Regions from separate parts of the Cellulomonas sp. P4_H12 genome, predicted to be linked through region 1. Evidence: riboswitches for the same ligand, from Rfam matches in the RefSeq annotation. Region 1 holds a riboswitch; each other region holds the start of a gene.

Region 1 (4,178 bases):
GCGACGTAGGCGAAGTCGGTGTACCGCGGCGCCTCGCGCATGTGGAAGTCGATCCCGCCGGCGCCGTCGGTCAGGTACATCCGCGCGTACCGCAGCGCGAACACCGTGTGGATCGCGGCCCACGACGTGAGGACGCTGGCGAGCACGGCGATGGTCGGCAGCAGCTGGCCGATGTTCTTCTCGACGAGCACGACGAGGACGCCGACCAGCGTGACGAGCGCCGCGAAGAGCACGACCGCGTGCGCGCCCCAGCGCGTCGGCTCCTCGCGCGTGGCGTGCGAGGCGGTGTCGTCGGGACCCATCGGAGCGACCGCCGCCCAGGTCCAGACGACGAACACGGCCGCGACGGTCGCCCAGCCGGCCAGCACCGCCGCCACGGCGGACGTCCAGCCGACGACGATGCCGACCAGGACGCCCGCCAGCGCCCCGACGATCAGCCTGGACAGCGACGACGACGCCTTCATGGCGCCAGTGTTCCGCGCGCGGCCGCGCAGGCCGGGGAGGTGTCAGCCGGCGAGTGTGTCGAGCGCCTGCGCCAGGTCGTCGACGAGGTCCGCGGGGTCCTCCAGACCGACCGAGAGCCGGACCGTCGTCTCCGCGATGCCCACCGCAGCGCGGCCCTCGGGCCCGAGCTTGCGGTGGGTCGTGGTCGCCGGGTGCGTGACCATCGACTTGGCGTCGCCGAGGTTGTTCGAGATGTCGACGATCCGCAGCGCGTCGAGCACCCCGAACGTGACCTTCTTGGCGACGTCGGGCTGCGCGCCGTCGGGGACCGCGAGGTTGAACGTGACCACCGTGCCGCCGCCGGACTGCTGCGCGAGCGCGAGCTCGTGCTGCGGGTGCGACGCCAGGTACGGGTACCGGACGAGCGAGATGCCGGGCTGCTCCTCGAGCCACGTGGCGACGTGCAGCGCCGACGCGGTCTGGTGCCGGACGCGCAGCGACAGCGTCTCCAGGCCCTTGAGCAGCACCCACGCGTTGAACGCCGACAGCGACGGCCCGGTGTTCCGGATGAGCGTCTGCACGGGCCCGTGGATGTACTCGTCGGTGCCCAGGATCGCGCCGCCGAGCACGCGCCCCTGCCCGTCGATGTGCTTGGTCGCGGAGTACACGATGACGTCGGCACCGAGCTCGAGCGGGCGGGAGAGCACGGGCGTGGCGAAGACGTTGTCGACGATCACGGTCGCGCCCGCGGCGTGCGCGAGCCGGCTGACCGCGGCGATGTCGACCAGGTCCTGCATCGGGTTGGACGGCGTCTCGAAGAACACCACGTCCGCGGGCGTCGACAGCGCCTCCTCCCACTGCGAGAGCTCGTGGCCGTCGACGTAGTCGGTGCGCACGCCCCACTTGGCCAGGATCTCGTCGAAGATCACGACCGTGGAGCCGAACAGCGCGCGTGCCGACACGATGCGGGAGCCGGAGCTCACGATCGCGGCCAGCGAGGTGAAGACCGCGGACATGCCCGACGCCGTGGCGTACGCGGCCTCGGCGCCCTCGAGCAGGCGCAGGCGCTCCTCGAACGTGGACACCGTCGGGTTGCCGTAGCGCGAGTAGAGGAAGCGGTCGGCCTCGCCGGCGAACGCGGCCTCGGCCTCGGCGGCGGCGTCGTAGACGTAGCCCTGCGTGAGGAAGAGCGCCTCGGACGTCTCGTTGAACTGCGAGCGCACGAGGCCGCCGCGCACGGCGAGGGTGTCGGGCCGCAGGTCGGCGCGCGGGGCGCGGCGGTCGTCCCAGTCCCCGGGGCCGGGGACGCGCCGGGCGCTCACGCCTGCCGCCAGGGCAGACCGGCGGCGCGCCAGCCCGTGTGTCCGCGGTGGCCGTCGGAGCCGACGTCGCCCTCGAAGCCCTCGAGCACGTTGTAGGCCGGGCCGAGGCCCGCGGACGTCGCGGCCTGCGCGGCGGCGACGGAGCGCACGCCCGAGCGGCAGAGGAAGACGACCGGGCGGCCGGCCGTGACGCCGGCGTCCGCCAGCTGCTTGAGGAACTGCGGGTTGGGCCGTCCCGACGGGTACGACACCCACTCGACCAGGGCCGAGCGGCCGCCGATCCGGGCGCCGTCGGGGATGCCGACGTAGCGCCACTCGGCGTCGGTCCGCACGTCGACGAGCACGGCGTTCTCGTCGGAGGTGAGGAGGTCCCAGGCCTGCTGGGGGGTCAGGTCGCCGGCGTAGCTCATGCAGATCCTCGTCTCATCGGTCCTGGCGGTAGCACCCTCGGCCGGGCACAGTGTGTGCCCGCGGGTTGCTGCGGCGTCGTCGAGCCAGATCTCTCGGCCGCTCTGGATGGTGCCGGTGATGCTACGCGTGCCGGGCTCGTCGAAACCAACTGGTGGACAAGGCGTCCCGGTAGGCGAGACGAACCGCGCGGTGCGTTGACAGGCGGCGCGGGGTGCCGCGACCCTCGTTGCAGGTCATGAGCGCCAGCGTCAAGCCCCGGCTCGCTGGCCGGCAACCCTCCTCCGCGGTGGGGTGCCCCGGGTGACGACCTGGCCGCGTCCCGTCCGGGGCTCGGCAAGCGCGGGGTTCCACCTGTCGAGGTGTCCCCCCGGATCGTGTCGGAGGACCTCCATGACCATCACCGCCGAGCGCGCCTCGTGTGCTTCCGTCGACGAGGTGGGGGCCCTGCTCCCGGTCGTCGGCGGCACCACCACCGTCCCGCTGGTGGACGGCACCCAGCGCGTCTACGCCAACCTCGACTACGCCGCCAGCGCCCCCGCGCTCGAGGCCGTCGCGGCGCGCGTGACCGAGGTGCTGCCGCTCTACGCGTCCGTGCACCGCGGTGCCGGCTACCTGTCCCAGGTGTCCACGGCGCTGTACGAGTCCGCGCGCCAGACCATCGCCCGGTTCGTCGAGGCGCGTCCCGCCGACGTCGCGATCATCACGCGCAACACCACCGACTCGCTCAACCTGCTGGCCGGCGTCGTGCCCGCCGGTGGCCGCGTCCTCGTCCTGGACGTCGAGCACCACGCCAACCTGCTGCCCTGGGTGCAGTCGACGGAGCGGCACGGCAACCGGACGACCATCCTGCCCATCAAGGACACGGTCGCCGCGACCCTCGACGCCCTGCGCGCCGAGCTCGCCCGGCAGCCGTATGCCCTGGTCACGATCACGGGCGCGTCCAACGTGACGGGGGAGGCGCTGCCCATCGACGAGGTCGTCGCCCTGGCCCACGCCGAGGGCGCCCGGGTGGCGGTCGACGGCGCGCAGCTGGTCCCGCACCGGGGCTTCTCGCTGACCGCGACGGACGCCGACTACGTCGCGTTCTCCGGCCACAAGACGTACGCACCGTTCGGCGCGGGGGCCCTCGTCGGCCGCCGCGACTGGCTCGACACAGGCACGCCGTACCTCGCAGGGGGAGGTGCGGTGCGCGACGTGCGGACCGATCGGACGGTCTGGCAGCCGGCGCCCGCGCGGCACGAGGCGGGCTCGCCCAACGTCCTCGGCGCGATCGCGCTGGCTGAGGCGTGCGACCAGCTGGCGGCCCTCCCCGCCGGCGCCCTCGCCGCCCACGAGGAGGCGCTCCGGGCGCGCCTCGTCGAGGGGCTGGCGGCCATCGACGGCGTCGAGATCGCGCGCATCTGGCCGGACTCGGCCGCGCCCGTCGGGGTCCTCACGTTCACCGTGCCGGACCACGACCCGGGCCTGGTCGCCGCGTACCTCGCCGCCGAGCACGGGATCGGCGTGCGCGACGGCCGCTTCTGCGCCCACCCGCTGCTCGCGCACCTCGGCGCGTCCGGCGGCGCCATCCGGGCCTCGGTGGGCGTCGGCACCACGAGCGAGGCGGTCGACCGCCTGGTCGAGGCCCTGACCCGGTACCTGGCCGACGGCCCTGCCGTCCGGTACGAGGTGATCGACGGCTGCTGGGCGGTCGTCGACGACACCCGTCCGCTGCTCGCGGTCCACGGCCTGGACCACCTGGCCGCGACCGCGGCAGCCGCCTGCGGCCCCGCCCTGGACGACTGACCGCCATCCCGGAGGCCGGCAGCATGGTCCCTCGGGTCGGGGTGTTCGGCGCCCTCGCGTTCCTGTGCGAGCTCGCGATGATCGCCCTGCTGGCGGTGGCCGGGTGGCGGCTCGGCACGAGCACGTGGGCGTCGATCGGGCTCGCGGTCGCGTTCGACGCGGTCGCGATCGGGATCTGGGCGCGCTGGATGGCACCGACGTCGGCGCACCGGCTCC
Region 2 (4,178 bases), on a different contig from region 1:
AGGGCCGCCTCGACCAGCGCGACGCCCTCGTCGATCATCGACCGGTCCCAGAGGCTGCGGTCCTGCTCGGCGAGCGGGACCAGCTCCCCGCCGGGACCCGTGCGCGCGGGCCGGCGCGCGTCCGTGAGCAGGACGAGCGCGAGCAGGCCGGCCACCTCGGCGTCGTCGGGAAGGCTCGCGTGCAGGTCGCGCGTCAGTCGCAGCGCCTCGCCGGCCAGGTCGGCCCGGGCCACCGCGGTCCCCGTGCTGCTGGCGTACCCCTCGTTGAACATCAGGTAGAGCACCCGCAGCACCGCCCGGAGCCGCTCGGCGTACTCGGCCTCCGACGGCATGCGGAACGGGCCGTCCAGCCCCCGCAGCGTCCGGCGGGCCCGGCTCAGTCGCTGCGCCATCGTCGGTTCCGGCACGACGAACGCCCGCGCGATCTCTGCCGTCGTCAGCCCGCCCACCGAGCGCAGCGTCAGGGCGATGGCCGACGCCGGGCTGAGCGCGGGATGGCAGCAGCCGAAGAGCAGGAGCAGGGAGTCGTCGGACTGCAGCGCGTCGACGCCCTGGTCCATGGTCGCGACGAGCTCCTCGCGCCTGCGCCGCGCATCCTCGCTGCGGTAGCGGTCGACCAGCTTGTGCTGCCCCACGACGACGAGCCAGGCGTGCGGGTTGTCCGGCACGCCGGTGCTCGGCCACTGCGTCGTCGCGGCGAGCAGCGCCTCCTGCAGGGCGTCCTCCGCGTCCGCCAGGTCGCCCGACCGCCGGACGAGCACGCCGAGGACCTGCGGCGCGAGCACGCGCAACAGGTCCTCGACGCTCGGCTGGTCACTCAGGGGAGGGCGCCGCCATCAGCGCGCGGACCTCGAACACCTGCTGGAGCGGCACGCCGTCCGGTCCGGGTGCGGCCGACGCCGTGGCCGCGATCTCGATGGCCCGCGCCTCGTCCTCGACGTCGACGGTCCAGTAGCCCGCGAGGAACTCCTTCGACTCGGCGAACGGCCCGTCGACGATCACCGGCGTGGACACCCCGTCGCTCCGCACGAACTTCGCGGTGTCCGGCCACGCGAGCCCCTGGCCGTCGACGAACTCCCCGCTGGTCACCAGCTCCGCACCCAGGTCCTGCTGGAACTGGATGTGGCGCCGCACGTCCTCCGGCGCCCACGTGTCGATGGGCGGCACGCCCTCGATGAAGTAGTTCATCAGCAGCATGTACTTCACGGTGCACTCCCGTTCGTCGGGCTCCGGTCAGGCCTGTCACCCACGGGTCGGAGCCGCTCGCACGTTCTCGACACGCATCCTTCCGGTTCTTCGCGACGCCCGTCCCCCTCCGCTGTCCGTCATTCGGGATTCTCCGGCGAAGCCCTTGCCGGGCGGCGGCCCGTTGCTACAACTCCGCCCTAGGTCACGAGCACCAGCGCGAAGCCCCGGCTCGCTGGTCAGCAACCCCTCCACGACGGGGTGCTCCGGGAGATGACCTGGCCGTACCGACCGGTGCGGCAAGCGTGCAGCGAGAAGGAGCTCCACCGTGGTCCACCAGCCAGTTCCCGACGTCGTCGCCCTCGTGGGCAACCCGAGGCCGGGGTCGCGCACCCTCGCCGCCGCCGTGCAGGTGGCGGACCGGCTCGCCGAGGGCGTGGACGTCACCACCGTCGACCTGGCCACGATCGGTCACCAGCTCTTCACGGCCGACCGCTCGCTGCTCGACGCCGCCCTCGCGACCGTGTCGGGCGCCCGGTTGCTCGTCGTCGCGACGCCGGTCTACAAGGCGACGTACACCGGCCTGCTGAAGTCCTTCCTCGACCTGTACGGCCCCGACGCACTGGCCGGCGTCGTGGCGGTCCCGCTCGTCGTCTCGGGCGGCCCGGCCCACCTGCTCGCCGGCGAGGTCCACCTGCGACCCCTGCTCGTCGAGCTCGGCGCGACCGTGCCCACGCGCGCACTCGCGGTCACGGAGGCCGACCTCGCCGACCTCGACACCGTCATCGACCGCTGGCTCGAGCGCGCGTACGGCCCGTTGCGCGCGGCCCTCGACGTCGCGGCGCTGACCGCATGACCGCCGAGATCCTCCGCGTGCTCGACGCCGACCTCACCCAGCAGGACGAGCCGCAGCTCAGCCCGCAGGCCTACAAGGACGTCTTCCGCCGCCACCCCGCCGGGGTGGCCGTCGTGACGCTGCTCGACGACGAGGGCCGGCCCGTCGGCTTCACCGCCACCTCCGTCATCTCGGTGTCCGCCGAGCCGCCGCTGCTCGCGTTCTCGCTCGCCTCGACCTCCTCGTCGTGGCCGGCCCTCTCGACGGCCCGCACGCTCGCGATCAGCTTCCTGGCCTCCGGGCAGGACGACGTGTCCGCGCGGTTCGCGACGAGCGGCATCGACCGGTTCGAGGCGGGCGGGTGGACGGCCCTGGAGACCGGCGAGCCGGTCATCGACGGCGCCGTGTCCTGGGTGCGCGGGCGCGTCGTGCAGCGCGTCCCCGTCGGCGGCTCCTACCTGGTGTCCGTCCGGGCGCTCGCGCACGGCATCGCCGACGAGGCCCTCCCGCTCGTCTACCACGACCGCACGTACCACCGGATCGGCGACCACACGGCCGTCTGACCCGTCGCAGAAGGCCCCCGGCATCGGATGCCGGGGGCCTTCTGGCGCGCGCTGACGTCCGCGCTCTAGCGGGAGCTGGCCGTTGCCAGGGCGCCCACCAGCTCGTCATCAGTCGGGCCCCACGCGCGGGCGAGCAGCTCGTACGAGCGGGCCGTGTCCGCCGGGTCGTGCGTGATGGTCGTGATCAGGAGCTCGTCGGCGCCGGTCGCGCGCACGAGCGCGTCGAGGCCCCGGACGACGGCGTCGGGGTCGCCGACGATCCGGGTGTCGATCCGGTCGCGCAGCAGCGCCTGTTCGGCCTCCTCGCGCAGCTCGAACGGCGTGGTCGTGCCGGGCCGCGGGTACGGGACCGCGCCGAGGCCCGCGCGGATGGAGAGCACCCACTCGCCGAACGGGTCGGCGAGCGCGACGGCCGCGGCCTCGGTCTCCGCGACCAGCACGTCGGCGGACACGACGACGTACGGCTCGTCGAGCACCCCGGGAACGAACGCCGCGCGGTAGGCCTCGACCGTGTCGAGCACCGTCGCGGGGCTCACGTGGTAGTTGGCGGCGAGGGGCAGGCCGAGCTCACCGGCCACGCGCGCGCTCTCCCCCGCGCTCGACGCGAGCACCCACAGCGCCACGTCCGAGCCCTCGACCGCCGGGCTGGTCACCCCGCGGTCGCCCGCCGTGGCGGTCCCGGCCTGCAGCGCGAGAACCGTGGCCAGCTCGTCGCGGAACCGGGCCGGCGTGCGGCCGGCGCCGAGGAATTCCTGGTGGGCCACGAACCGCGCGCGCAGGGCGGGGTCGGGGTCGGCGTAGTTCAGCGGCGGCGCGGCCGGCACGAGCAACCCGTCGACCACGCGGGCCTCCGACGGTGCGACCCGCGGGCGCGGGGCCGACGGACCCTCCTTGCTCGGCGGCGGGAACGAGGCCCGACCCAGCCCGAGGTCGACGCGCCCCGGATGCAGCGCGGCGACGGTCCCGAACTGCTCGGCCGCGACGACCGGGCTGGTGGACCCCAGCAGCACGGCGGCGGACCCGACGCGGATGGTCGAGGTGGCGCTCGCCGTCAGCGCCGCGAGCACGCCGGGCGTCGACGACGCGACGCCCGCGGCCAGATGGTGCTCGGCGTACCAGACCCGCCGGTACCCGAGCCGCTCCACCAGCCGCGCGCGGTCGACGGCGGACCGCAGCGCGTCGGCGCCCGTGCTCCCCTCCGGGACGGGCGCGAGGTCGAGCACGGACAGGGGGACGGCACGGCGGGTCATCGGATCTCCTGCAGGACGGGGCGGGACAGGTGGAAGGCGGGGTGCGAGGCCGACACGGGGTCGCCCGGGCGCTCCTCGGCGAGGTCGGCCAGCACGCGACCGATCGCGGGGGCGAACTTGAAGCCGTGGCCGGAGAAGCCGGCGGCGACCACGAGGGGGCCGCGGCGGTCGAGCACGAAGTCGTGGTCGGGGGTGGTGGTGTACGTGCACGAGATCGGCGCCGGCGTCGAGGCGTCGACGCCGGGCAGCCACTGCGCCGCGTACTCCTGCAGCAGCGCCAGCTGGGCCGGCTCGGGCGTGAACGTGCGGCGGTCCGGGTGCGTCACGGGTCCGACGGCGTGGAAA
Region 3 (4,178 bases), on a different contig from region 1:
TGAGCGCCAGGCCGACCGCGCCGTCGACCGCGGCGGCGTCCCCGCGCGGGCCGCCGGCCACGTCCGCGAACTCGCGCGTGTGCAGGGCCACGTCGGGGTCGCTGACGGCGATCATCGGGTGGATGCCGGGCAGGCGGACGCTCACGTTCCCGAAGTCGGTCGACGCGGCGAGGATCTCGGGCACGACGCCGCCCGCCAGCACGGTCCGGCCCTGGCCCGCCTGGTGCACCGCCCAGCGCTCCGCGAGCGGCGAGTTGGTCCGGACGGGGAGCGTGAACGGCGCGGCGTCCCAGACGAGCTCAGCGGTGGTGCCGGTGGCCAGGGCCGCACCCTGCGCGATGTCCGCGAGCCGCTGCGACAGGTCCTTGAGGGTGACCGGGCTGGCGGACCGCACGTAGTACTCCACGGTCGCGCGCTCGGGCACCACGCTCGGGCGGGTGCCGCCCTCGTGGACCACGCCGTGCACGCGGTCGCTCGGCGGGAGGTGCTGACGCAGCATCGCGACGGCCTGGTAGTTCAGGACGACGGCATCGAGGGCGTTGCGCCCCATGAACGGGCTCGCCGACGCGTGCGCGGCGACCCCCTGGTAGGTCACGCGCAGCTGCCGACGACCCAGGAACGGGTGGTCGACCACGTCGAACCCGAACGGGTGGACCATGAGCGCGGCGTCCACGCCATCGAAGAACCCGTTGCGCGCCAGGATCTCCTTGCCCGAGCTGCCCTCCTCGGCGGGCGTGCCCAGCAGCAGGACCCGGCCCGGCAGCTCGAGACCGTCCGCGACGGCCTGCCGCAGCGCGAGGAACGCCCCGACCGCGGCCGCCGCGATGAGCTGGTGMCCGCATGCGTGACCGACGCCGGGCAGCGCGTCGTACTCGGCCAGGATCGCGATCGTGGGACCGGCGTCCTGCCGCGCGGCGCCGTCGTCCGGTCCGTCGGCGGTCAGCCCGGCGCGCAGGGACGTCGGCAGGCCGTGCGAGCCCACCGTAGCGGGCACGCCGTGCCGACCCAGGAGCTCCGCGATCGCGGCGACGGAGCGGACCTCGCGGAACGCCTCCTCCGGGTGCGTGTGGATCGCGTGGGCCAGGTCGAGCGCGTCGGACTCCCCCGCCTTGGCCGCGGCCCGCACGAGGGCGCGCGACGCGTCGTCGGCCCCCGGGAACGGCGACGTCAGAGGGACGAACGACGCGCGCCGCCGCTCGGTGAGCGCGTGCAGCTCGTCGAGGAAGGCGGTGGACGGGGTGGTCATCCGACGGGCGCCTCGGCCGGCAGCCCGGCGTCCTTCCACGCGGGGAAGCCACCGTCGACGTGCACCACGTTGGTGAAGCCCCTGGCCCGCAGCTCCGCGGCCACCGGCCCGGACCCGCGCACCGAGCCGCACACCACGACGATCGGCGTGTCCAGGGACACGACGGGCGCGTGCCGGGTGGCCGCCGTGAGGTCGAACTCCTCGTCGATCGCGTACCGGTCGCCGACGGTGGCGCCCGGGATGGCACCCGTGCGGGACCGGCCGGCCTCGCTGCGGACGTCGACGAGAAACGCCCCGGCGGCCACGCGCTCGGCGGCCTCCGTCGGGCTCACGACGGGTGCGAGCGCGGCGGCCTCCTCGAGGCTCAGGTGCTCCGCGGGCGCGCCCGGCCGGGAGGTGGTGTCGGTCATGGGTTCTCCTTCGGGTGCGGGCCCAGGGCCCTCGTGGCGCCGGAGCGTCGAGGACCGCGCGGTCGATGTCAACGATCGCGAGCGGCTTCTCACATGGCGGATTCGCTGTCCATCTGATGAGAAGGCCCAGCGGACCGTTGACGACGCCCGGCCGCGTGCCTACCTTCGCCGCGGTCTCGAGCCCCGACGACAAACCCTGGTTGGTCGGGCAGCAACCCTTCCGGTGACGGGGTGCTCCAGGTGACGACCCGGCACGGCGCCCGCCGTGCAAGCACAGACCGCAGATCGAGGACCCCGATGCGCGCCTCCCCCCGGGACCACACATGAACCGCTACGTGACCGCCCGCCTGGGACAGGCGCTGCTGGTGCTCTGGGCGGCCTACACGGTGTCCTTCGTCGTGCTGTACGCGCTGCCCGGTGACCCGGTCTCCCTGATGTACGGCAGCGAGTCGTCCGACGTGACGCCCGAGCAGCTGGACGCGCTGCGCGCGCAGTACGGGCTCGACCAGCCGCTGCCGGTCCAGTACGTCACACGGCTCGGCGCGCTGCTGCGCGGCGACCTGGGCACCTCGGTGGTGCTCCACCGCCCGGTGACCGGCCTCATCGCCGAGGCGGTGCCGCCCACGGCGGCCATCGCGCTCGCCGCCTTCGTGCTCGCGCTCCTGCTGGGCGGCGGCCTGGCGATCCTGGCCACCCTCGTGCGCGGTCGCGGCCTGTCGAACCTCCTGCTCGGCCTGCCTCCGCTCGGCGTGGCCATCCCGTCGTTCTGGTTCGCCCTGCTGCTCGTGCAGTGGTTCTCGTTCGCGAACCCGATCTTCCCCGCCGTCGGCAACAAGGGGTTCGCCTCGATCGTGCTCCCGGCCGTGACGCTCGCCGTGCCGACGGCGGCGCTCATCGCGCAGATGCTGTCGCGGTCGCTGCGGCACACCCTCGGCCAGCCGTACGTCGACACGGCGCGAGCCAAGGGCGCCGGGCCGGCGCGCGTGCACTTCCGGCATGCCCTGCGCAACGCCTCGCTCCCGGCGCTGACCGTGGTGGGCCTGGTCATCGGCGAGCTGCTGGCCGGTGCCGTGGTCACCGAGACCGTGTTCTCCCGCGCGGGCATCGGCCGGCTGACGGCCACGTCGGTCAGCGCCCAGGACATCCCCGTGGTGCAGGGCATCGTGCTGTTCGCCGCGGCGGTCTTCGTGCTGGTCAACCTCGCGGTCGACCTGCTCTACCCGCTGCTCGACCCCCGGATCGTGCGGCGCTCCCGGCCGACGAAGGCCGCCGTACGTGCCCCTCTGGTCGAGCCCGTGACGGCGGGGGCATGACATGACCGACCTGCTCAACCGCAAGCTCGCCCCGGACGAGTTCGCCGCCACCTCGCACGACCGCCTCGCGGACGCCCTGCGCGACCGCCAGGACGCGGAAGGGCCGGGCCGGTTCGCCTGGCTGGGCGAGCTCGGTCGCCGGCCCGGCCTGCTGCTGGCGATCGTCTGGCTCGCTCTCCTGCTCGTCGCGGCCTTCGCTCCCCACGTCCTCGCGCCGGGCGACCCGCTCGTCGGGGTGCCCGCCGACAAGCTGCAGCCGCCGTCGGGCGCGCACTGGTTCGGCACCGACCAGCTGGGCCGTGACCTCTACACGCGGGTGGTGCACGGCACGCACCTGACCCTCGAGGCCGCGCTCGTCGCGGTCGGCGTCGGCCTCTTGGTGGGGGCGCTCGTGGGGCTGCTCGCCGGGTTCGTCGGCGGGCTGTTCGACGACGTCGTCATGCGCGCCGTCGACGTCCTCCTGTCCATCCCGGCGCTGCTCCTGTCGCTCGCGCTCATCACGGCGCTCGGCTTCGGCACCGTCAAGGTCGCGATCGCCGTCGGGCTGGCCAGCGTCGCCACCGTCGCCCGCATCATGCGCTCGGAGGTGCTGCGCGTCCGGTCGTCGGTGTACGTCGAGGCCGCGCACGCCGGCGGCAGCCGCTGGTGGTCGGTGCTGTTCCAGCACGTGCTGCCCAACGCGGCGGGCCCGGTCGTGGTCCTGGCCGCCCTGCAGCTCGGCGCGGCGATCCTGGCCGTCTCCGCCCTCAGCTTCCTCGGCTACGGCGCCCCGCCGCCGGCACCCGAGTGGGGCGCGCTGGTGTCCGGGGGTCGCGACTACCTGCGGACGTCCTGGTGGCTCACCACGCTGCCCGGCCTGACCATCGCGATCAGCGTGCTGGCCGCCGGCCGCATCTCCCGCGCGGTCGACCGTCCCGACGGGGGTGCGGCATGAGCGAGCGCCTGCTCACCGTCACCGACCTCGCGGTCGCCTACCGGGCCCGGCGCGGCACCGTCCGCGCGGTCCGGGACGTGTCGCTGCACGTCGACGCGGGCGAGACCGTGGCCGTCGTCGGCGAGTCCGGCTCCGGGAAGTCCACCACCGCCGCGGCCGTCGTCCGGCTGCTCGCCCCCGCCGCCGTCATCGACCACGGCAGCATCGACCTGCTGGGCCACGACATGGCCCGCGCCTCGCAGCGCGAGCTGCGCACGGTCCGCGGCCTCCTGGTC

Evidence for each region. A riboswitch is a leader RNA that binds a small molecule or an ion and turns the genes downstream of it on or off. The one in region 1 is predicted to bind S-adenosylmethionine.
Region 2: it holds a riboswitch for S-adenosylmethionine, as region 1 does, so the genes downstream of both, AC1DQC_RS18890 (NADPH-dependent FMN reductase) here and AC1DQC_RS00270 (aminotransferase class V-fold PLP-dependent enzyme) in region 1, are expected to answer to the same signal.
Region 3: it holds a riboswitch for S-adenosylmethionine, as region 1 does, so the genes downstream of both, AC1DQC_RS17315 (ABC transporter permease) here and AC1DQC_RS00270 (aminotransferase class V-fold PLP-dependent enzyme) in region 1, are expected to answer to the same signal.

The regions. Positions count from the first base shown of each region.
Region 1 is NZ_JBFUKJ010000001.1:48,647-52,824, forward strand. It holds gene AC1DQC_RS00255 (DUF1345 domain-containing protein) at 1-464, opposite strand, end outside; gene AC1DQC_RS00260 (O-succinylhomoserine sulfhydrylase) at 507-1,766, opposite strand; gene AC1DQC_RS00265 (rhodanese-like domain-containing protein) at 1,763-2,176, opposite strand; SAM riboswitch class I at 2,187-2,289, opposite strand; SAM riboswitch class IV at 2,409-2,523, shown strand; gene AC1DQC_RS00270 (aminotransferase class V-fold PLP-dependent enzyme) at 2,568-3,962, shown strand; gene AC1DQC_RS00275 (YrdB family protein) at 3,986-4,178, shown strand, end outside.
Region 2 is NZ_JBFUKJ010000047.1:4,780-8,957, reverse strand. It holds gene AC1DQC_RS18900 (RNA polymerase sigma factor) at 1-785, opposite strand, end outside; gene AC1DQC_RS18895 (YciI family protein) at 814-1,197, opposite strand; SAM riboswitch class IV at 1,389-1,497, shown strand; gene AC1DQC_RS18890 (NADPH-dependent FMN reductase) at 1,514-2,041, shown strand; gene AC1DQC_RS18885 (flavin reductase family protein) at 2,038-2,583, shown strand; gene AC1DQC_RS18880 (LLM class flavin-dependent oxidoreductase) at 2,649-3,833, opposite strand; gene AC1DQC_RS18875 (FAD-dependent oxidoreductase) at 3,830-4,178, opposite strand, start outside.
Region 3 is NZ_JBFUKJ010000035.1:25,733-29,910, reverse strand. It holds gene AC1DQC_RS17325 (M20 family metallopeptidase) at 1-1,246, opposite strand, end outside; gene AC1DQC_RS17320 (rhodanese-like domain-containing protein) at 1,243-1,656, opposite strand; SAM riboswitch class IV at 1,829-1,936, shown strand; gene AC1DQC_RS17315 (ABC transporter permease) at 1,980-2,969, shown strand; gene AC1DQC_RS17310 (ABC transporter permease) at 2,971-3,903, shown strand; gene AC1DQC_RS17305 (dipeptide ABC transporter ATP-binding protein) at 3,900-4,178, shown strand, end outside.